3 regions of the Rhodococcus sp. NPDC003382 genome follow, and region 2 is predicted to be linked to each of the others. Evidence: riboswitches for the same ligand, from Rfam matches in the RefSeq annotation. Region 2 holds a riboswitch; each other region holds the start of a gene.
The links. Region 2 has a riboswitch for S-adenosylmethionine ahead of ACWDUD_RS12510 (aminotransferase class V-fold PLP-dependent enzyme). Riboswitches for the same ligand answer to the same signal wherever they lie in the genome.
Positions count from the first base shown of each region.

Region 1: another riboswitch for S-adenosylmethionine. It lies ahead of ACWDUD_RS22340 (hypothetical protein); the one in region 2 lies ahead of ACWDUD_RS12510 (aminotransferase class V-fold PLP-dependent enzyme).
Region 3: another riboswitch for S-adenosylmethionine. It lies ahead of metX (homoserine O-acetyltransferase MetX); the one in region 2 lies ahead of ACWDUD_RS12510 (aminotransferase class V-fold PLP-dependent enzyme).

Region 1 covers NZ_JBSFRH010000037.1:47,585-54,269, forward strand. The annotation lists gene ACWDUD_RS22325 (class I adenylate-forming enzyme family protein) at 1-1,152, opposite strand, end outside; gene ACWDUD_RS22330 (enoyl-CoA hydratase/isomerase family protein) at 1,149-1,952, opposite strand; gene ACWDUD_RS22335 (enoyl-CoA hydratase/isomerase family protein) at 2,041-2,949, shown strand; SAM riboswitch class IV at 3,004-3,116, shown strand; gene ACWDUD_RS22340 (hypothetical protein) at 3,144-3,545, shown strand; gene ACWDUD_RS22345 (SOS response-associated peptidase) at 3,609-4,325, opposite strand; gene ACWDUD_RS22350 (DJ-1/PfpI family protein) at 4,432-5,055, shown strand; gene ACWDUD_RS22355 (trans-sulfuration enzyme family protein) at 5,062-6,243, opposite strand; gene ACWDUD_RS22360 (hypothetical protein) at 6,438-6,685, shown strand, end outside.
Region 2 covers NZ_JBSFRH010000015.1:12,697-19,381, forward strand. The annotation lists gene ACWDUD_RS12500 (M1 family metallopeptidase) at 1-541, opposite strand, end outside; gene ACWDUD_RS12505 (Pls/PosA family non-ribosomal peptide synthetase) at 538-4,446, opposite strand; SAM riboswitch class IV at 4,639-4,755, shown strand; gene ACWDUD_RS12510 (aminotransferase class V-fold PLP-dependent enzyme) at 4,821-6,134, shown strand; gene ACWDUD_RS12515 (putative leader peptide) at 6,180-6,272, shown strand; gene ACWDUD_RS12520 (hypothetical protein) at 6,338-6,685, shown strand, end outside.
Region 3 covers NZ_JBSFRH010000005.1:178,098-184,782, forward strand. The annotation lists gene ACWDUD_RS06115 (citryl-CoA lyase) at 1-613, shown strand, start outside; gene acnA (aconitate hydratase AcnA) at 610-3,207, shown strand; gene ACWDUD_RS06125 (NADP-dependent isocitrate dehydrogenase) at 3,323-4,540, opposite strand; SAM riboswitch class IV at 4,801-4,918, shown strand; gene metX (homoserine O-acetyltransferase MetX) at 5,052-6,182, shown strand; gene ACWDUD_RS06135 (DUF3017 domain-containing protein) at 6,179-6,463, opposite strand; gene ACWDUD_RS06140 (bifunctional methylenetetrahydrofolate dehydrogenase/methenyltetrahydrofolate cyclohydrolase) at 6,484-6,685, opposite strand, start outside.

The DNA.
Region 1 (6,685 bases), on a different contig from region 2:
CTGATCGGCGCGGCCCAGAATCCACACGAACCCGTCCTCGTCGATGCGGGCGAGGTCGGTGGTGCGGATCCACTCCGATTTCGGGCCGAGCTGGCCCGGTTTGACCTCGAGCAGACCGGGACGGTCGGCGGGCAGGACTGCGCCGTCGTCGTCCACGACCCGCAGTCGCGCACCGCCACTCGCTCGGCCGACGCTGCCGCGTTTGGTCTGCCAGTACCGGCGATATTCGGGCAGGGTCCAGCCCGCGACGCCACCGCCGAACTCGGTCGCGGCATACGACGTGAGTACCGGTATGCCGAACTTGTCGTGGAAGGCGTCCGCGTCGTCGGCGGACAGCGGTGCGGTGCCGGACGTGACGACCTCGATCGACGCGAGGTCCTCGCGGCCGAGGTCGGAATGCAGCACCGTGCGCAGCGCGGCCGGCACCAACGACACCGCGCGCGGCCGGTGCGTGCGTACCGCGGCGATCCACCGATCGAGTTCGAAGCGGGGGAGCAGCACGAACGGCCGCGCTTCGGTGACGCATTGCAGGGCCCGGAACACCCCGCCGATGTGGACGAGCGGTGCGTTGACGATGGCGACACCGGTGCGCGGCCGGGTCGGTGCGGGTGCGCGGTTCGCGTCCGGTCCCAGGACGCTGCGAGCGAGCATGTCGTAGGTCAGGTCGATGCGCTTGGGAGGTCCGGTCGTGCCGCTGGTGAGCATCCGAACCGCCACACCGGTGCTGTCGCGGAGTTCCGGTCCGACAGTCGCGGGTATGAGGTGTGGTTCGGCATCGAGACCGCTCAGTTCGACGGTCACGGTGCCGGGTAAGCGTGCGACGAGGGCACGCAGGTCGTCGGGACCGCCGATGATCAGCGGCAGCCGGAGTGCGGCGATGTCGGCCCGGGTGCGGTCGTCGCCGCGTGCGGGGTTGATCACCACGACGGTGCCGCCCACCACCAGGACGCCGAGAAGCGCAGCGACGAACTCGGGGCGGTTGCGCAGCAGGATCCCCACCTCACCGTCGGCGCCGGGGGTCGACGCGATCCGGCGCACTGCGTCGCGCATCCGCCCTCGCGACACCCATGCGTCGTCGAATTCGACCATCGGCGAATCCGGTGCGAGCGCAAGGACCGCGGCGATGCGCGCGGACAATGCGTGCGTGGTCACCGGCACTGCCACACGGGTGCCCGCTTCTCGACGAACGCGCGCGGGCCCTCGAGGGCGTCTTCGGTGCGGGTCACGCGTTCGCGGAACGACTCGGCCAGCATCTCCGCCTCGTGCAGCGGGACGTTCAGGCCTTTGACGATCGCCAGCCGTGTTCCCCGAACCGCCAGGGGCGCATTGGAATTGACGATGCCGGCGATCTCGTGGGCGCGGTCCAGGAGCCGGTCGTGCTCGACGACCTCGGTGACCATCCCCAATTCGTATGCGCGCGCGGCGCTCATCCGCTCGTGTTTGCCCATGAGCGCCATGCGCAGGGCGACCGACCGGGGCAGCACCCGGGACACCCGGACCATCTCGCGGCCGGCGACCAGGCCGATGCTCACGTGCGGGTCGAAGAAGGTGGCCTCCTCCGAGGCGATCACGATGTCGCAGGTGGTGACCCAGTCGAGTCCTGCGCCGCAGCACAGACCGTTGATCGCGGCGACGATCGGTTTCGTCATGGTCCGGAACGGTGGTGTGCCCTCCTGGGGCGCCTCCCACTGTTCGTAGGTCGACAGATACGGGCGCTCGTTGATCACCTTGCCGTCACCGGGGATCTCCTTGACGTCGGCCCCGGTGCAGAACGCGCGGCCGGTGCCGGTGACGACGAGCGTCCAGACCTTGTCGTCGTTCTCCGCCTCGGCGTACGCGGCGCGCAGTTCGGTGATCATGTGGGGGCTGAGCGCATTGAGGGCTTCGGGCCGGTTCAGCGTGAGAGTGGCCGTGTGCCCGTCGACTTCGTACTCGATCGTGTCGAACGGCATGTGTTTCCTTCTGCGGAGATGACAGCCATACTGGTGTATCTACAGTATCCCATACCGTTATGCCCGATCCAGCGGAAGAGAGACAACGATGACGAGCTCCAGTGCCGCGGACGGACGTGTCCTCTTCGACGTGGATCCGGATCGCCGCATCGCGACCGTCACCCTCAACGACCCCGCGCGCCGCAATTCTTACGACGCCCCTATGCGCGACGCGCTCGCCCGATACCTCGACGACGTCGCGCAGGACGATGACATCACGGTCGTGCTGCTGCGGGGCGCCGACGGTGTGTTCAGTACCGGAGCCGATATGAACAACGCATATGGGTGGTATGGCACGAAGGGTGAGTGGGACCGTTCGCAGAAGAGCCGGCCCAGCCAGCGGCGCCGTCTCACCGTCGACCGCAAGACATTCGGCTTCTACCACGAGTTCCTGGGCTATCCGAAGGTCACGGTGGGGGAGATCAGCGGTTACGCGCTCGGTGGTGGGTTCGAGATGGCACTGATGACCGACATCTCCGTGATCGCGCGGGACACCCGCATCGGGATGCCCGCCACCCGGTTCCTCGGCCCGGCGCTGGGCAGCCTGCACATGTTCTTCCACCGGCTCGGACCGGTCCTCGCGCGACGGCTGCTGCTGACGGGAGACATCGTCGACGCCGCGTCCGTCGAACACCTCGGAGTGTTCACCGAGACGTGCGAGCCCGGTGCGGTCACCGCACGCGCCCGGTACTGGGCGGAGAAGGCCGCGAAGATGCCCGCCGACGGGGTCGTCATCGCGAAGGAGGCGTTCCGGCTCGTCGAGCAGAGTCAGGCCTATCAGGGCGAGGAGGTCGCGAGCTATCTGTTCCACGCCTTCGGCACGAACCTGCAGTTCGGGCCGGGTGAGTTCAACTTCGTCAAGACGAGGGCCGAACACGGGACCAAGGAAGCATTCCGCCTGCGCGACGAGCACTTCCACGTCCCCGATCCCGGCGGCTCCGCCGCCGGTGTGCACTAGTGGCGGTTGGGGCCGCCACAAAGGCACACCGAGGGATGCGGTACAGTGACGGTGCTTCACGAGTTGCCGTCGCCAAGCCCCGACTGGACGGCACACCAACCCCACGCTCGCGGGTGGTTCGGGTGACGAAGCGGTCCGAGACCGACCGGCTCGGACAGGAGCGCCCCGTCCCGGGGCTTACCCGGAGGAACACGATGATCCTTGTCGCTCGTTCGATCGTCCGCACCGCCGTCACGTGCCGCTCGTACCACGACGGCCATCACGTCCATCACATCCGTGCTCGGCACGCCCTCGCGGACCGCGATCTCGCGGTGCACGTGCTCGTCGAGATCGTCGACGGAAGAACCCTGCAATTGTCCTGGGACGGAAACAGATTCGAGTTCCAGCACCACGACGTCGACGCGATCGCCCAGGCTCTCGACCTCGGCGGTGACATCGGCGAATGGATCCCGCGATGGCGCGTGCTCGTTCTGCCCGGCCGGGAACCGGAGGACCGCACCGTGTTCACGCTGAGCGATTCGGAGCACTGGTCCGACTGCACCTCGCCGAAACCGGAGACGGGCCCTATCGAGCAGGTGCTGAATGCACTCGTGTGAGCGGGACCGGCGGAACTCGGTGTAGGAAAGGTGTTTCCGCCCGCCGACGGGATCGGGTCGCCGTCACGGGTTCACCGGAAGCAGTAGCTCCGGGGAGTTGTTGCGCGGATTGTTCACCGCGGTGCTCACCTCGTACGGGTGCAGATGCGGCTCCGGGATCGAGTTGAGCAGGGCTTCGACGTCGTCGCGATCGGTGAGGGTCGGGTCGAGCCACGGGTCGATGAACGACTCCGGCAGCAACACGGGGGAGCGGTCGTGGATGTGCCCGGCCGCGTCGGTCGCCGGTCGGGTGAGCACAGTGCACGTCCACAGCCACCTGTTCGGATCGTCCTCGGGTAGTTCCGGATTCGGCCACAATTCGTACAGGCCGGCCATCGCGAGCGGTTTGTCGGCGTGGAGGAAGAACGGGATCTTCTTGCCGTTCTCGTCCTTCAGCCACTCGAAGTAGCCGTCGGCCGGCAGAATGCAGCGCCGACGTGCCGCGGCCGCTTTGAACGCGGGTTTGCTCGTGACGGTCTCGGAGCGCGCGTTGATCATGCGGGAACCGATCTTCGGGTCCTTCGCCCAGAACGGAACCAGCCCCCACCTGGTCGTGCTGTTGAGCTGCCGAACCGGTTCGGCGTCGGGTTCGTCTCGCGGGGCGCGTTCGAGCACGACGTTCACTCGCTGGGTGGGGGCGATGTTGTACGACGGGGGCAGTTCGTCACCGACCGTGGCTGCGGTTTCGTACGCCGCGATCAGGTCGTCGCGGGTGCTCGTGCTCGCATAGCGTCCACACATCGGGCGCTCCTTCCCGTGGTTCGGCTCATGTCCCATCCTGCCGGAACGGCGGACGATCGGTGGCGATGTCGTCCGGGGCACGCCGACGTCGTGCAAGACTCGGAAGGTGACCGGATCGGCAACGCGTAGCGTCTCCATCGTCCTGTTCGACGGTTTCGAACTGCTGGACGTCTTCGGGCCCGTGGCGTTGCTGAGCAGGTTCCCCGATTCGGTCGAGGTGCTGATGCTCGGGCCGCACGAAGGACCGGTCCGCAGCAGCCAGGGAACCGAGGTCGTCGCGACCGCGAGCTACCACGACGCACCGGAATCGGACATCGTGATGGTGCCCGGAGGGATGGGCACCCGCTCCCTTGTCCGCGACGAACGCTTCCTCACCTGGCTTCGGGAGTGGGCATCGACGGCGACGATCGTGACATCGGTGTGCACCGGGTCCGCGCTGCTCGCCGCCGCCGGGCTGCTGAACGGGTATCGGGCGACGTCGAACAAGCTGGCCTTCGAGTGGGCATCCGGCCACGGCACCGACGTCGAATGGGCGCCCCGCGCACGATGGGTGCACGACCGCGACCGGTGGACCTCGTCCGGGGTGGCCGCCGGCATGGACATGACGGGTGCTCTGCTCAGGTACCTGTTCGGCCGCGAGGAAGCCGAACGTGCCGCGCGCGAGATCGAGCTGGAGCTGCACACCGACCCCGACCGTGATCCGTTCGCCGTGGCGCACGGACTCGAATAGCCGAACTCAGCGTCCGACGACGTCGAGCGCCCGGGTGAGGTCGGCGATCAGATCGTCGGCGTCCTCGAGCCCGATCGACAGGCGAATCATCGATCCGGTGATCCTGCGCCGTTCGCGTTCTTCGGGGGAGAGGTCGTAGTGGGTGGTGGTGACCGGTTGCGTCACCAGGCTTTCCACCCCACCGAGGCTCGGCGCCAACGCGAACAACTCGAGCCGGTCCACGACCTGCACGGTCGTCTCTGCGTCCGCCGCGACCTCGATGGTGACGACCCCGCCGAACCCGGACATCTGCTTCGCCGCCAGCAGGTGACCGGGAAAGCTCGGCAGTCCCGGATACAGCACTCGCGACACTCGCGGATCGGCCTCCATCGCCTCGGCGACCGCCTGCGCGTTGGCATTGTGCTGACGCACCCGCACGACGAGGGTGCGCAGGCTGCGCGACAGCATCGACGCCGTTTCCGGCGCGATAGTCGAACCGAAACTCTTCCGCCAGGCCTTCAGCGGTTCGACGAGTTCGGTTGCGCCGAGCACGAATCCGGCGGTGACATCGGAATGCCCGCCGAGGTACTTCGTCGCCGAATACGAGACGAGGTCGGCGCCCAGCTCGAGCGGCCGCTGATTGACCGGCGAGGCGAAGGTGTTGTCGACCGCGACCTTCGCGCCGTAACGGTGCGCCAGCTCCGAGATCGCGGTGATGTCATAGATGCCCAGCGCCGGGTTGGTCGGAGTCTCGAAGAACACCAGCTTCGCTCCGTCGCGCAGCACGTCCTCGAGCCGGTCGAGTTCGTCGCCCAACAGGAACGTGGTGGTGATCCCGAGCTGCGCGAGCTGATTGCCGAGCAGTTCCATGGTGCCGCCGTAGGCATCGCCGACGCACACGATCCCGTCGCGGCCGTAGTGCACGAACAGCGCGGTTTCGGCCGCCATCCCCGAGCAGAACGCCAACGCGCTGGCGGCACCTTCGATCGAGGCCATCGTCTCCTCGAGGGCGAAGATCGTCGGGTTCAGGCCGTAGCGGGTGTAGAGCGGGCCGCGGACGCGTCCGTCGGCGACGTCGAGCAGCGCCGCGGTGTTCTCGAACGCGAAGGTCGTGGTGTTGTAGACCGGCATGTGCGGCGCACCGTAGGCGTCGGTGACGGTGGTGCCGTGAATGGCCCTGGTAGACCGACCCGCTGATGCATCCTTCACGCCTTAGCTCCGTTCCATGAGACTCCTCGGACGTCACCGAGTATCGCGGATGCGCGGTTCGGCACCTCGAGGCGCCGTCCCGGGACGTCTGCCGACAAGAAGAGGACCTCTGCCGACAAGGATCAGGTCGTGCCGAACATGAGCGCGGCGTAGCGTCTCCGATGTCCGTATCACCGATACGACGGGACTGGGCGATGACTGCGAGCGATCCTGCACCGAAACCGCTCGGAGCCGGCGGCGAGCCGGACGACCGGCCGGAACCGCTGCCGCTGCGCACGGCGCTGCCGCGTCTTGGGCGCTGCGCCGGACGCACCGCGTCGCTGCTGGCCCACCGGAGCCTGCACCTGCCGACCGGCAACAAGGGCCGGACGATAGCCTTCGCCGACGGAACCTCCGCGGTGATCTACCGCGAAACCGTCGCGGATCGCGGCGACCCGGCCGA
Region 2 (6,685 bases):
TGCCGTTCGCGACGGCGTGGAACGGCGAATCCGTGGTGAGGGTGATCCGGTAGGTCGCCTTCGACCCCGGGTGGTCGTCGCACGGAAACCACGACGGGGCACCGTTCGGCTGGCTCGCCACGAGCGAACCTTCCTCGAGTTCCTCCCAGCCGACCTCCCCCCACATCGAGTGGCGCGGCGTCGGCGTCCCCGAATAGTTCACGGTGACGGTCAGAACCGCCCCGGCCGGGATCTTCTGCGCCGGGGCCACGGTGAGCTTGCCGTCGCGGTGGGTGTACTTCGCCGGCCGCGCACCGTTGACCGACACCTTCGACACCCGCATCGTGTCGACGAGATCGAGCGCGTACTTGCCGCGCACATCGGTCGTGGTGGCGATGATCGTCGCGCGACCGGAGAGCCGGTTCGACGCGACCTTGTACGTCAACTCCAGTTCGTAACGGGACACGCGATACCCGCGGTTGCCGCTCGTCGGCAGATAGGGATCGAGCGGACGGTCCATGCCCACGGGGGCGACCGGCTTGGCCGCCTTGCCGGACTTCATCGGGGCGACCAATCCGCGGGCGACGTCCACGGGGCGATGGGATTGCCCTGCCAGCGGGTCGACGCGGGGACGACATCGCCGCGCATCACGAGCGAGGCCGGGCCCACGGTGGCTCCGGCGCCGATGCCCGACGCCGGCAGCGCGACGCACTGCGGGCCGAGCGTGGCTCCGTTCTCGAGGGTCACGGTGTCCATGGACATGATCCGATCATGGAACAGATGCGTCTGCACCACGCACCCCCGTTCCACGGTCGCTCCGTCCTCGAGCGTCACCAGATCCGCCTCCGGCAGCCAGTAGCTTTCACACCACACGCCGCGGCCGATGTGCGCGCCGAGCGCCCGCAGCCACAGATTCATCGCGACGGTTCCGGTCGCCGGGCGGGCGAACCAGGGCGCGGCGACCATCTCGACGAACGTGTCGGACACCTCGTTCCGCCACACGAACGAACTCCACAGCGGATGTTCCACCCGGCCGATCCGCCCGACCACCAACCATTTCGCCGCCACCGAGATTCCGCACGCGACCGCACCGGCGATCATGAGGACGAGACCGCCGAGCAGCAGGGCGAGCGGATATCCCCCGACGGCCGCGAGCGCGTTCAGTGCAAACAGCACACCGAGCCCGATCCCGAACGTCACCATCATCGGGACGAGCCGGAACGTTTCGACGCATCCCCGCGCGACCTTCAGTTTCAGTGGGGGAGCGAACGTGCGGGTCGCATCGGAGTCGCCCGCGGAACGGCGCAGTCGGACCGGGGGACTGCCCAGCCACGACGACCCGGACTTGGCTTTCGTCGGCGCTGCGGACAGCACCGCGACGAGACCGTGCTTCGGTACCCGGCGTCCCGGCGCGGCCATGCCCGAGTTGCCGAGGAACGCGCGCTTGCCGACCTTCGCGTGGGAGATGAACAGCCAGCCGCCACCGAGTTCGTAGGACGCGACCATGGTGTCGTCGGCGAGGAACGCCCCGTCGGCGACCTTTGTGAACTTGGGGACCATCAGCACGGTCGACGCCTCGACGTCCTTGCCGATGTCGGCGCCGAGCAGACGCAGCCAGATCGGGGTGAGCATCGAGGCGTACAGCGGGAACAGGAACGTGCGTGAGGAGTCCATGAGCCGTTCGGTGGCCCACACCTGCCAGCCGACGCGGCTGCGCACCGGGTGCCAGCCCTCGGTCATGCCGAGCGACAGCAGTCGCACCGCTGCGACGGTGAGCAGTGCGAACACGAACATGGTGAGCAGCCCGGCCGCGGGCAGCATCACGAGGGACCGGGCGACGGCCTCGGGCAGCGTCGCGGTGTCGCTCACCCACCAGCCGATCAACGCCACGCCGGCGCCGATCGCGACGAGCGGCAACCCGGCGATCAGCACCGAACTCGCACCGAACACCGGCACCCACGCCGGCGCGCGACGGGGCGGCTCGGCCGGCCACGGATGCGACGCCTTTCCCACCTTCACGGCGGGCGAGCCGGCCCACTGTTGTCCGGACTTGACGCGCCCGAACACCGCGGATCCGGCTTCGACCACCGCGTTCTTGCCGATCTTGCACCCGGGATTGAGGGTGGACCGGGCCCCGATCGACGCGCCTGCCCCGATCCGGATCGTGCCGATGTGCACCACGTCGCCGTCCACCCAGTGACCAGACAGGTCCACCTCGGGTTCGATCGAGCAGCCGTCACCGAGTTCGAGCATCCCGGTCACCGGCGGCAGGCTGTGCAGATCGACGCCGCGGCCGACCTTCGCACCGAGCGCGCGGGCGTAGTACAGCATCCACGGGGCACCGGACAGGTTCGCGGCCCCGCTCGCCTCGACCAGCCGCAGAGACGACCACAGGCGCAGATGCACCGAGCCGCCGCGGCGATACGTGCCGGGCTTCACGCCGCGCAGCAGGATCCGCGCGCCCGCGACCGCGATCGTCATGCGGCCGAGCGGGGTGATGAACAGCAGCACACCGAGCGCGACCCACCACCACGACAGGGTGACGGTCCACGGCACCGAGACGACGGTCGCGAGCACGTTGTTCAGCACGGCCAGCCACGTCACCCACTGCATGCCGGTCAGCGTGGTCAGCGGGACGGTCGCGGCGATCTGCGCCAGCTGCGCGGACCGCGGTGTCGGTTCGACGGTCCGGGGAGCGACGGTTTCGGTCGGGGCGAGCTCGTCGAGGTACAGGGCGAGCGAACCGAGCCGCGGATGGTCGTACAGTTCCGCGACGGTCATCTCCGGATAGCGTTCGCGCAGGGCCGTCACCAGCTGCGCCGCCGACAGTGAGCCGCCGCCGAGTTCGAAGAAGTCGTCGTCGAGGCCCTCCACGTGGGCGCCGAGCAGCGACATCCACAGGCTCGCGAGCCATTCCGCGGTGGGGTCCAGTCCGAGTGCCTCGGCGGACTCGGCGTCGGCGCCGGGCAGCGGCCACGGCAGCGCGTTCCGGTCGACCTTGCCGGACGTGCGGGTGGGTAGTTCGTCGACGAGCGCCAGTCGCGGGACCATCGCGGCGGGAAGCTGCTCGGTGAGCAGGTCGCGCGCCGAGGCGACATCGAAGTCCGGGTCGGTGCTGGCGATGTAGCCCACGAGCATTGCGTGCCCGGCCGCGGTCTTGCGCACGGCGCAGGCGCCGCCCGCGACGCCCGGCAGGTTCTGCAGGGCGTTGTCGATCTCGCCGAGTTCGATGCGTCTGCCGCCGATCTTGACCTGGTCGTCCGCGCGACCCTGGAAGAGCAGGCCGCGACGGTCGAGGGTCACCAGATCGCCGCTGCGGTAGGCGCGTTCCCAGCCCAGGGTCGGCATGGGCGCGTATTTCTCGGCGTCCTTGGCGGGGTCGAGGTAGCGGGCCAGGCCGACGCCGCCGATGACGAGTTCGCCGGTGGCGCCCTCCTCGACGGGCACCCCGTCGGCGTCGACGACGGCGAGGTCCCAGCCGTCGAGCGGCAGGCCGATGCGGATGGGGCCGGTGCCGTCCATCCGGGCGGCACACGCGACCACGGTCGCTTCCGTCGGCCCGTAGGTGTTCCACACCTCCCGGCCGGGGACGGCGAGCCGGGCGGCGAGGTCCGGGGGACAGGCCTCCCCGCCGAAGATGAGCAGCCGCACCGCTTCGAGCGCTTCGGCGGGCCACATCGCCGCGAGCGTGGGCACGGTGGAGACGACGGTGACATCGCGGGAGACCAGCCACGGACCCAGATCCATGCCGGAGCGCACCAGCGATCGGGGCGCGGGGACCAGGCACGCGCCGTGCCGCCACGCCAGCCACATCTCCTCGCACGACGCGTCGAATGCCACCGACAGGCCGGCGAGTACCCGGTCGCCTGGTCCGATCGGGTTGTCCTGCACGAACATTCGCGCTTCGGCATCGACGAAGGCGGCGGCGTTGCGGTGGGTGACCGCGACGCCCTTCGGGGTGCCCGTCGACCCGGAGGTGAAGATGATCCAGGCGTCGTCGTCGAGCCGCGGTCCGCGGATCTGCGGATTCGCGGACCCAGGTGCGGTGCCGGGGCCGATCCCGTTCTCGGTGACGATCGCGGTGACCCCCGCCTCCCCGAACACCAGCTCGGCTCGTTCGTCGGGATCGTCCGCGTCGACCGGAACGTACGCCGCGCCCGCGGCCAGCACCGACAGGATGGTGACGTACAGGTCCTTCGTGCCCGACGGCATGCGCACCCCGACCCGGTCGCCGGCGCCGACGCCCGCGTCGGTCAGCCGGTAGGCGCCGGCGACGATCTCCTCCGCCAGCTCCGCGTAGCTGAGCGTGACCTTGCCGTCGTCGATCGCGGGGGCGTCGGGATGGGCGTCGGCGGTGCTGCGCAGGATGTCGACGAGGGTCCGCGCGGGAGGCGTGAACGAGGAGCGCAGGTACTCGTCCGGTATTCGAGCCGGCCGACCCGGATCCGTCTTGGGCTGGACAGACAATCTGCGTCCTTCTCTAGGTGTCGATGCGTGTGGCCGGTTGTCTCACGGCCGGGTGGACGGCAGGTGAACTCCCTGCCGGCGGGCGGTCGCTTCGACCGATTGTGCTCCGGACCATCGACTTCTCGCCTGTCGACCGCGCGCGAAATGTTTCGGTTTGACAACAGCGGCGACGTGCTGTCATCCTCTTCGGCAGGTCACGAGTACCAGCATCAAGCCCCGGCTCGCTGGTCGGCAACCCTCCTCCGCGGTGGGGTGCTCCGGGTGACGACCAGGCTGTGGTTCCAACACCGGACGCAGCAAGCGCGGACTCCGCCGGCGATCCAACATCGTCGTGGCGATCACCGACGGGTCCCTGGACAGACAAGGGATTACTGATGACTGCTGCAATGACCGCCACCTGCATCGCCCCCATTGCTCGCGTTTCCGGCTGTGACCTGCAGGTTCCGCTCGTCCAGGGTGGCACCTGCACGTACGCCAACTTCGACTACGCCGCGAGTGCTCCGGCCCTGGCCGCCGTCACCGACCGCATCGCCGAACTGCTGCCCTTCTACGCCAGCGTTCACCGCGGCGCCGGCTACGCCTCGCGCGTGACCACGGACGCCTACGAGAAGTGCCGGGCCGTGGTTGCCGGATTCGTCGGTGCTGCCGACGATCAGGTCGTCGTGTTCACCCGCAACACCACCGATTCCCTGAACCTGCTCGCGACCGCCGTGCCCGGTGACGTCGTGCTCCTCGACATCGAACATCACGCGAATCTGTTGCCGTGGAAGAACGCCCGCATCGTCGAGGCCGCCGACACGGTCGCGGGGACGGTCGAGCGACTCGCCGCGGAACTGCGCCGCGCGCCGGCCGCGCTGCTCGCGATCACCGGAGCCTCGAACGTCACCGGTGAGCTGCTGCCCATCGAGGAACTCGCGAACCTCGCGCACGAGTGCGGTGCCCGCATCCTCGTCGACGGCGCACAGCTGGTCCCGCACCGCCGCATCGACCTCGCCGCGACCGGCGTCGACTACCTCGCGTTCTCCGGTCACAAGACGTACGCGCCGTTCGGTGCCGGCGTCCTGGTCGGCCGCCGCGACTGGCTCGATGTCGCCGAGCCCTACCTCGCCGGTGGTGGCGCGGTGCGCGAGGTGCGCCTGGACCACACCGACTGGGCCTGCGCCCCGGCGCGCCACGAGGCCGGATCGCCGAACGTGCTCGGTGCGGCCGCGATCGCGGCGGCCTGCGAAGCGCTCGCCGGTTTCGACGCCGACGCCGTCGCCCGCCACGAAGAGGAACTGAGCCGTCTGCTGGTCGAGGGCCTGCGCGAAATCGACGGCGTCGAACTGCTGCGCCTGTGGGAGGACTCGTGCGAGTCCGTCGGCATCGTCACCTTCACGGTCGCGGGCTACGAACCCGCCGAGGTCGCGGCGTACCTGTCGGCGGAGCACGGCATCGGCGTCCGCGACGGACGTTTCTGCGCGCATCCGCTGCTCGCCCGCGTCGGCCGCGCCGGAGGTGCAGTGCGTGCCTCCCTCGGCCTCGGCAGCTCGTCCGCCGACGTGGAGCGTCTGGTCGGGGCGGTGCGTCGCCTCGTCGAGCACGGCCCGTCCTGGACCTACGCGAAGACCGACGGCCTGTGGGGCCCGTCCCCGGAGACCCGCCCGGGTCTCGCGGCGGAGGGCGCGGGCGCGTCGGAGTGCGTCTGATCACCCCGATCGACAATTTCCCACAAGATCGGTAGGGTATTGCCCATGGCATCGCAGACCGCATCGAACGTCGTCGCACAGTGGTGCCGTCGTCATGTCGATCTGTGCCGTACCGCTTCCGGCATGTGTACGAGCTGAACGACACCCCAGTCTCCACAGCTCATCGCCGCGGGATCGCCTGCGGCAGTTCGAAGGAACCCCACATGTCGTACAACATCGTTCACACCGTGTCGTCCGCGCGCCCGCTGCGTGTCGCCGTCGAGCTCTCCGGTCCGTCCGGCCCGCACTACTGGGCCGATCTCACCGCCGGCCGACCCGGCGAGGAGTCGCTCGATCTCAGTGCGCCGCAGCCGAATGTCGTGCGGATCCGCGCCACCGATCTGCGCGAGACCCGCAAGGCCACCGATCGCGTCCGTGCCGGGCTCGTCGCCGAGGGTCGCGACCCCGGCAGCGTCACCGTCCTGGTCGATCTCGAGGTGGTCGTCGCATCCGAGGCCCGCAGCGCGCGGAAGCAGTACGCGCAGTTGGATGTTCCGCGCGCGTCGGACACC
Region 3 (6,685 bases), on a different contig from region 2:
CCGGATGGCCGCCACGTGCGGTGTCGGCCTGCACGGCGCGATGTCGACCGGTGTCGGCCTGCTCGGCGACGTCCACGGCGGTGCCGGCCAGCAGTGCGTCGAGTTCCTGCAGCGGCTGGTCACGTCCGCCGAGGGCGGCGATCTCGGCGAGGCCGTGGCGGCCGAGGTGGCGGCCTATCGCGCGCGCCGGGCCTACGTTCCCGGCTTCGGCCACCGGTTCCACACCCGCGACCCGCGCCGGGATCCTCTTCTGGAGGCGGTCCAGGCCGCCGTCGACGCCGGAGTCGTGTCCGGCCGCTACCTCGCGGCCGCGCTGGAACTGGAGGAACAGCTCTCCGCGGGCCGCGCCCGACCGGTTCCCATGAACATCGACGGTGCGACGGCCGTCATCTACGCCGAACTCGGCTTCACCGCCGAACTCGCCCGCGGCCTGTTCATCCTGTCCCGCTCGGTCGGCGTTCTCGCCCACAGCTGGGAGGAGTCGCAGAGCGGTCGCCGCATCAAGGGCCCGATGCCGCCTCCGCTGCTCCCGACCTACGTCGGGCATCCCGAGCGCGCGTGGGATCCCGAATCGGTGGAGGATCCCGAAGCGGAGGACACGAACGGCCGATGAGCATCTCCGACACGGATCCCTTCCGGTCGCTGACGGCGTTGCCGCTCGACGACCCGGCCGGTTCTCCGCTGCACTACTACAGCCTCGCCGCCGCCGAGGCCAACGGCGCCGGACCGATCGGCGAGCTCCCCTGGTCACTGAAGACGCTCGTCGAAGGGGCCCTGCGCAATCAGGGCCATCCCGAGGCGCTGCCCGAGCACGTCCTCGCCCTGACCCGCCGGGACGAGACCGCCGCCGTTCCGTTCTTCCCCGGACGTGTCCTGTTCCAGGACGCCTCCGGCATTCCGGTGCTGGCGGACATCGTGACCCTGCTCGAGCGGGCCGAGAGCGACGGCATCGACGCATCCGCCTTCCGGCCGTCGTTGCCCCTCGACCTCGTCGTGGACCACGCGCTGGAGGTCGACGAACACGGACACGTCGCCGCAGCGGGCCGGAACATCGACCTCGAGTACATGCGCCACCACGACCGCTACCGATTCCTGCGCTGGGCCCAGGACCGCATCCCCGGGCTCCGCGTCGTCCCGCCCGGGGTCGGCATCTGTCACCAGCTGAACCTCGAGGTCCTGGCACCGGTGGTCACCACCACCGAATCCGACGGCCTGCGTGTGGCGGCCCTGGACGCGCTGGTCGGCACCGACTCGCACACCACGATGATCAACGCGCTCGGTGTCACCGGGTGGGGCGTCGGCGGAATCGAGGCCACCGCCGCAGCGCTCGGGCAGGCCCTCATGATCCGGGTGCCGCGCGTCGTCGGTGTCGAACTCACCGGCCGCCTCGCGCCGGGAGTGCTCGCGTCCGACCTGGCACTGACCCTGGCGGAACGTCTGCGCGCGGTGAACGTGGTCGGGGCGATCGTCGAATTCCACGGCGACGGCCTCGGTTCGCTGTCGGTGCCCGACCGCGCCACGGTCGCCAACATGGCCCCCGAATACGGCGCCACGATGGCGTGGTTCCCCGCGGATCACCGCACCCTCGAGTACCTGTCCACCACCGGGCGCTCGCCCGAGCAGGTCCGCCTGGCCGGGCAGTACCTGGCCGCCCAGGGCCTGCTGCACACCGCAACCAGCCCGGTCCCCCGGTTCGGGACGACACTGCGGATCGACCTCGGCAGCATCACGACGACGCTGGCCGGTCCGTCGCGGCCGCACGAAGCCCTGTCGCTGTCCGACGTTCCCGCATCCCGCGGCGAGTCCGGCTCGCACAGCGGCGACATCGCCATCGCCGCGATCACCAGCTGCACCAACACGTCCAACCCCCGCGCCCTGGTGACCGCGGGTCTGCTCGCGCGCAACGCCGTCGCGGCCGGTCTCGCCGCGGCACCGTGGACCAAGACCTCGCTCACCCCCGGATCCCGCGCCGCGGCCGACCTCCTGGAGTCCAGCGGCCTGCAGGCACACCTCGACCGGCTCGGTTTCCACGTCACCGGATTCGGTTGCGGCACCTGCATGGGCAACTCCGGTCCGCTGTCTCCGGCCCCGGCCGGCTCGGACAGGACCGCGGACACCGCCGTGCTGTCCGGCAACCGGAACTTCACCGGCCGGATCCACCCGGACGTCACCCACGCCTACCTCGCCTCCCCGGCGCTGGTCGTGGCCTACGCCCTGGCCGGCAACGTCCGGGTCGACCTGTCGGCCGAGCCTCTCGGTCACGCCGGTGACAGCTCGCCGGTCACCCTCGCCGACCTCTGGCCGGACGAGCAGGAGATCGACGCGCTGCTCGCCGAGCACGAAGCGGCAGCGCTGGGCCGTGGCGCGGATCGGGCGTTGACGACCGACCGCTGGGAACAGCTCGAGTACCCGCACGGCGAGCACTACCGGTGGGACGGGGAAACCGGCAGCATCCGCCGGCCCCCGTTCACCGACACCGAGCTGACCGTGCCCGCGATCACGGGAGACCTGCACGCGCGTCCCCTGCTCGTGCTCGGGGATGCCGTGACCACCGACCACATCTCCCCCGTCGCGCGGGTCCTGCCCGATTCCGCGGCCGGACGCTGGCTCGTCGAACGCGGTGTCGACGAACGGGCGCTGGGCACCTTCAGTTCTCGCCGGCTGAACCACGACGTGATGGTCCGGGGCGGCTTCGCGAACACCCGCCTGCGCAACTTCCTCGCGCCCGAGCGCGAGGGCGGCTGGACGCGGATCTCGCCGGAGCAGCCTCCGGTGCCGGTCCACGTCGCCGCCGAACACCACCGGGAGCACGGCACACCCGTCGTCGTGGTTGCGGGAGAACTCTACGGCGCCGGGTCCGCCCGCGACTGGGCCGCCAAGGTGACACGGCTGCTCGGTGTCCGGGCCGTTCTCGCCCGCAGCTTCGAACGCATCCACCGGACCAACCTGGTCGCGCTGGGTGTCCTGCCGATCCAGTGGGACGGACCCGCCCCCGAGGAGTTCGACGGCAGCGAGGAGATCTCCGTGCTCGGTCTGGACGATCTCGGAACATCCCGGGACGTCACGGTCCGGGTCACGCGCGCGGGCAGGGTGTCGTGGGAGGGCACTGCACTGGCACGGCTCGACACTCCGCTGGAGTACGAATGGCTGCGTGCCGGTGGCCTGTTCGGACATCTCCTGGCTACGCGGTCGCCGCTGTCGGTCTGACACGCTGTCGGCCCGACAACGCTGTCGGCCCGACAACGCTGTCGACCCGACGAAAAGCAAAAGAACGGGGCGCCTCCTTCCGGAGGCGCCCCGTTCTGCTGTGTCGCGAGCTACGTCAGGCGCGAGCCTTCTGCAGGTTCTCGTCGAGGGTGCCGAGGAACTCCTCGGTGGTCTGCCAGCCCTGCTCGGGGCCGACGAGCAGAGCGAGGTCCTTGGTCATCTGGCCGGCTTCGACGGTCTTGATGACGACGTCCTCGAGCTGCTGCGCGAACTCGATCACCTCGGGGGTGTTGTCGAGCTTGCCGCGGTGCTCGAGACCGCGGGTCCAGGCGAAGATCGACGCGATCGGGTTGGTCGACGTCGGCTTGCCCTGCTGGTGCTGACGGTAGTGACGGGTGACGGTGCCGTGCGCCGCCTCGGCCTCGACGGTCTTGCCGTCCGGGGTCATGAGCACGGAGGTCATCAGGCCGAGCGAACCGTAGCCCTGCGCGACGGTGTCGGACTGGACGTCGCCGTCGTAGTTCTTGCAGGCCCACACGTAGCCGCCCTCCCACTTGAGGGAGGAGGCGACCATGTCGTCGATGAGGCGGTGCTCGTAGGTCAGGCCCGCGGCGTCGAATTCCGCCTTGAACTCTTCCTCGTAGATCCGCTGGAACTCGTCCTTGAACATGCCGTCGTAGGCCTTGAGGATCGTGTTCTTGGTCGACAGGTAGACCGGGTAGTTCTGCTGCAGGCCGTAGGCCAGCGACGCACGCGCGAAGTCCTGGATGGACTTCTTGTAGTTGTACATCCCCATGACGACGCCGCCGTCCTCGGGGATCTTGCACACCTCGTGCTGGATCGGCTCGCTGCCGTCCTCGGGCGTGAAGGTGATCGTGACGGTGCCGGCGCCGGGGACCTTGAAGTCGGTGGCGCGGTACTGGTCGCCGAAGGCGTGACGGCCGACGATCACCGGCTTGGTCCAGCCCGGAACCAGGCGGGGCACGTTGGAGATGATGATCGGGGCGCGGAAGATGGTGCCGCCGAGGATGTTTCGGATCGTGCCGTTGGGCGAGCGCCACATCTTCTTGAGGCCGAACTCTTCGACGCGCGCCTCGTCCGGGGTGATCGTGGCGCACTTGACGCCGACGCCGTGCTTCTTGATGGCGTTCGCCGCGTCGATCGTGACCTGATCGTCGGTCGCGTCGCGGTGCTCGATTCCGAGGTCGTAGTACTCGAGATCGACATCCAGGTAAGGGTGGATCAGCTTGTCTTTGATGAACTGCCAGATGATGCGGGTCATCTCGTCGCCGTCGAGTTCGACGACCTTGCCTTCAACCTTGATCTTGGACATGTGCGCTTCGTGTCCTCCTAGGACGTTTCCTCGGCCCGATTCGACCGCACTTTGTGAGTACGGCTTCACACTGCTCAGAGGGATCTGAGCATGGACGTGTTCACACGCGCGGGAACACGTGCCAAACAAGACAAGCGTACTGCTATTCCCTGGGAGCGCAAAGCGCGGGTTTCACTACCGACCGGTAACTTTGCGCTGGTCAGCGGGGCGCTCGGCCCGGCTTCCGGCGCGCCGGAACGAGCCGCTAAACTTGCCGTTCAGGTCATGAGTACCAGCATCGAGCCCCGGCTTGCTGGTCGGCAACCCTCCGGTCAGGGTGGGGTGCTCCGGGTGAAGACCGGGCCGTTCGGCGCACAGGCCGGGCGGCAAGCCTGTACAGGGAGGTAGTGACCATGAGAGTTGTGATCATGAGCTGTCGCGCGTAGATCCGACCCGACCATCCGCCGCCCGCCCAGAAGGACATGATGACCCACACCCTCACCCCCACCGTCGTCGTCGAGGCGGCCGCGTCTTGACGGCGGGCACCGAACGGCGATACGTCGACCTTCCTCCCGAGGACGGCCGTCTCGGCCTGGTCGACATCGGCGCTCTGTCGCTGGAGAACGGTGAGACGCTCCCGAACGTCACGCTCGCGGTGCAGCGCTGGGGAGCCCTCTCCCCCGCGCGCGACAACGTCGTCCTGGTCGAGCACGCACTCACCGGGGATTCGCACATCACCGGACCCGCCGGACCGGATCACCCCTCACCCGGGTGGTGGACCGGAATGGTCGGGCCGGGCGCCCCGATCGACACCAACCGCTGGTGCGTCGTGGCGTCCAACGTGCTCGGAGGCTGCCGCGGCAGCACCGGGCCGGGCAGCATCGCCCCGGACGGCAAACCGTGGGGGTCGCGTTTCCCGCAGATCACCATCCGCGATCAGGTCGCCGCCGAGGCCGCGCTGCTCGACGTGCTCGGCATCGAGACCCTCGCCGCCGTCACCGGCGGATCCATGGGTGGCATGCGCACGCTCGAGTGGATTGTCACCCATCCGGACCGGGTCCGGGCCTCGCTGATCCTTGCCGTGGGCGCCCGCGCCACCGCCGACCAGATCGGCACCCAGACCACGCAGATGGCCGTCATCACCGGCGACCCCGACTGGCAGGGCGGCGACTATCACGGCACCGGACGCCGTCCGGACGCCGGTCTGGGCATCGCGCGCCGCATCGCACACCTGACCTACCGCACCGAGGAAGAACTCGACTCCCGCTACGCGAATTCGCCTCAGGCCGACGAGGATCCGTGGCAGGGCGGACGGTACGCGGTGCAGAGCTACCTCCAACACCAGGCCGACAAGCTGGTGTCGCGGTTCGACCCCGGCACCTACGTCGTCCTCACCGAGGCCATGAACCGCCACGACGTCGGGCGCGGACGGGGTGGAGTCCAGGCTGCGCTCGCCGGTTCCCCGGTTCCGACGATCGTCGCGGGCGTCAGCTCCGATCGGCTGTACCCGCTGCGGCTGCAGCAGGAGATCGCCGACGGGCTGCCCAACTGCGACGGTCTGCGGGTCCTCGAATCGCGGGACGGGCACGACGGATTCCTCACCGAGGCCGACGCCGTTGCCAAGCTCCTGGTCGAACTGATGGACCTGGTCGAACGCGGCTAACCGGTTCCGAGAGGGTCGATCGAGACGGCAAGCGCCACGATCGCCCCTCCCACCAGGAGCATCGCCACGACATCGAATCGTTTGCCGCGCACGGCCAGCACCCCGACCTGCTCGGGCGCCAGCGCCCACCGCAGCACACCCGCGAGGATCACAGCGCCACCGAACACGAACGCGCCGCGCCGCCACCGGTCCGCGAGCACCAGCACCACCGCGGCGGCGATGACCACGGTCACCGCCACCAACGGCAGGTTCCGGCGGGCGAACCGCATCCAACGGTCCATCCGAGTCGCCTGGTTCCGGATCAGAGGCCGGCGAGCTGCTCGGCCCGCTCCACCACGTTCGTGAGCAGGAAGGCACGGGTCAGCGGGCCGACACCACCGGGATTCGGCGAAATGAACCCGGCGACCTCGCGCACCTCGCCGGCGACGTCTCCGCGCAGACCGTCCGCGGTGCGGGAGACACCCACGTCGAGCACCGCCGCACCCGGCTTGACCATGTCCGCG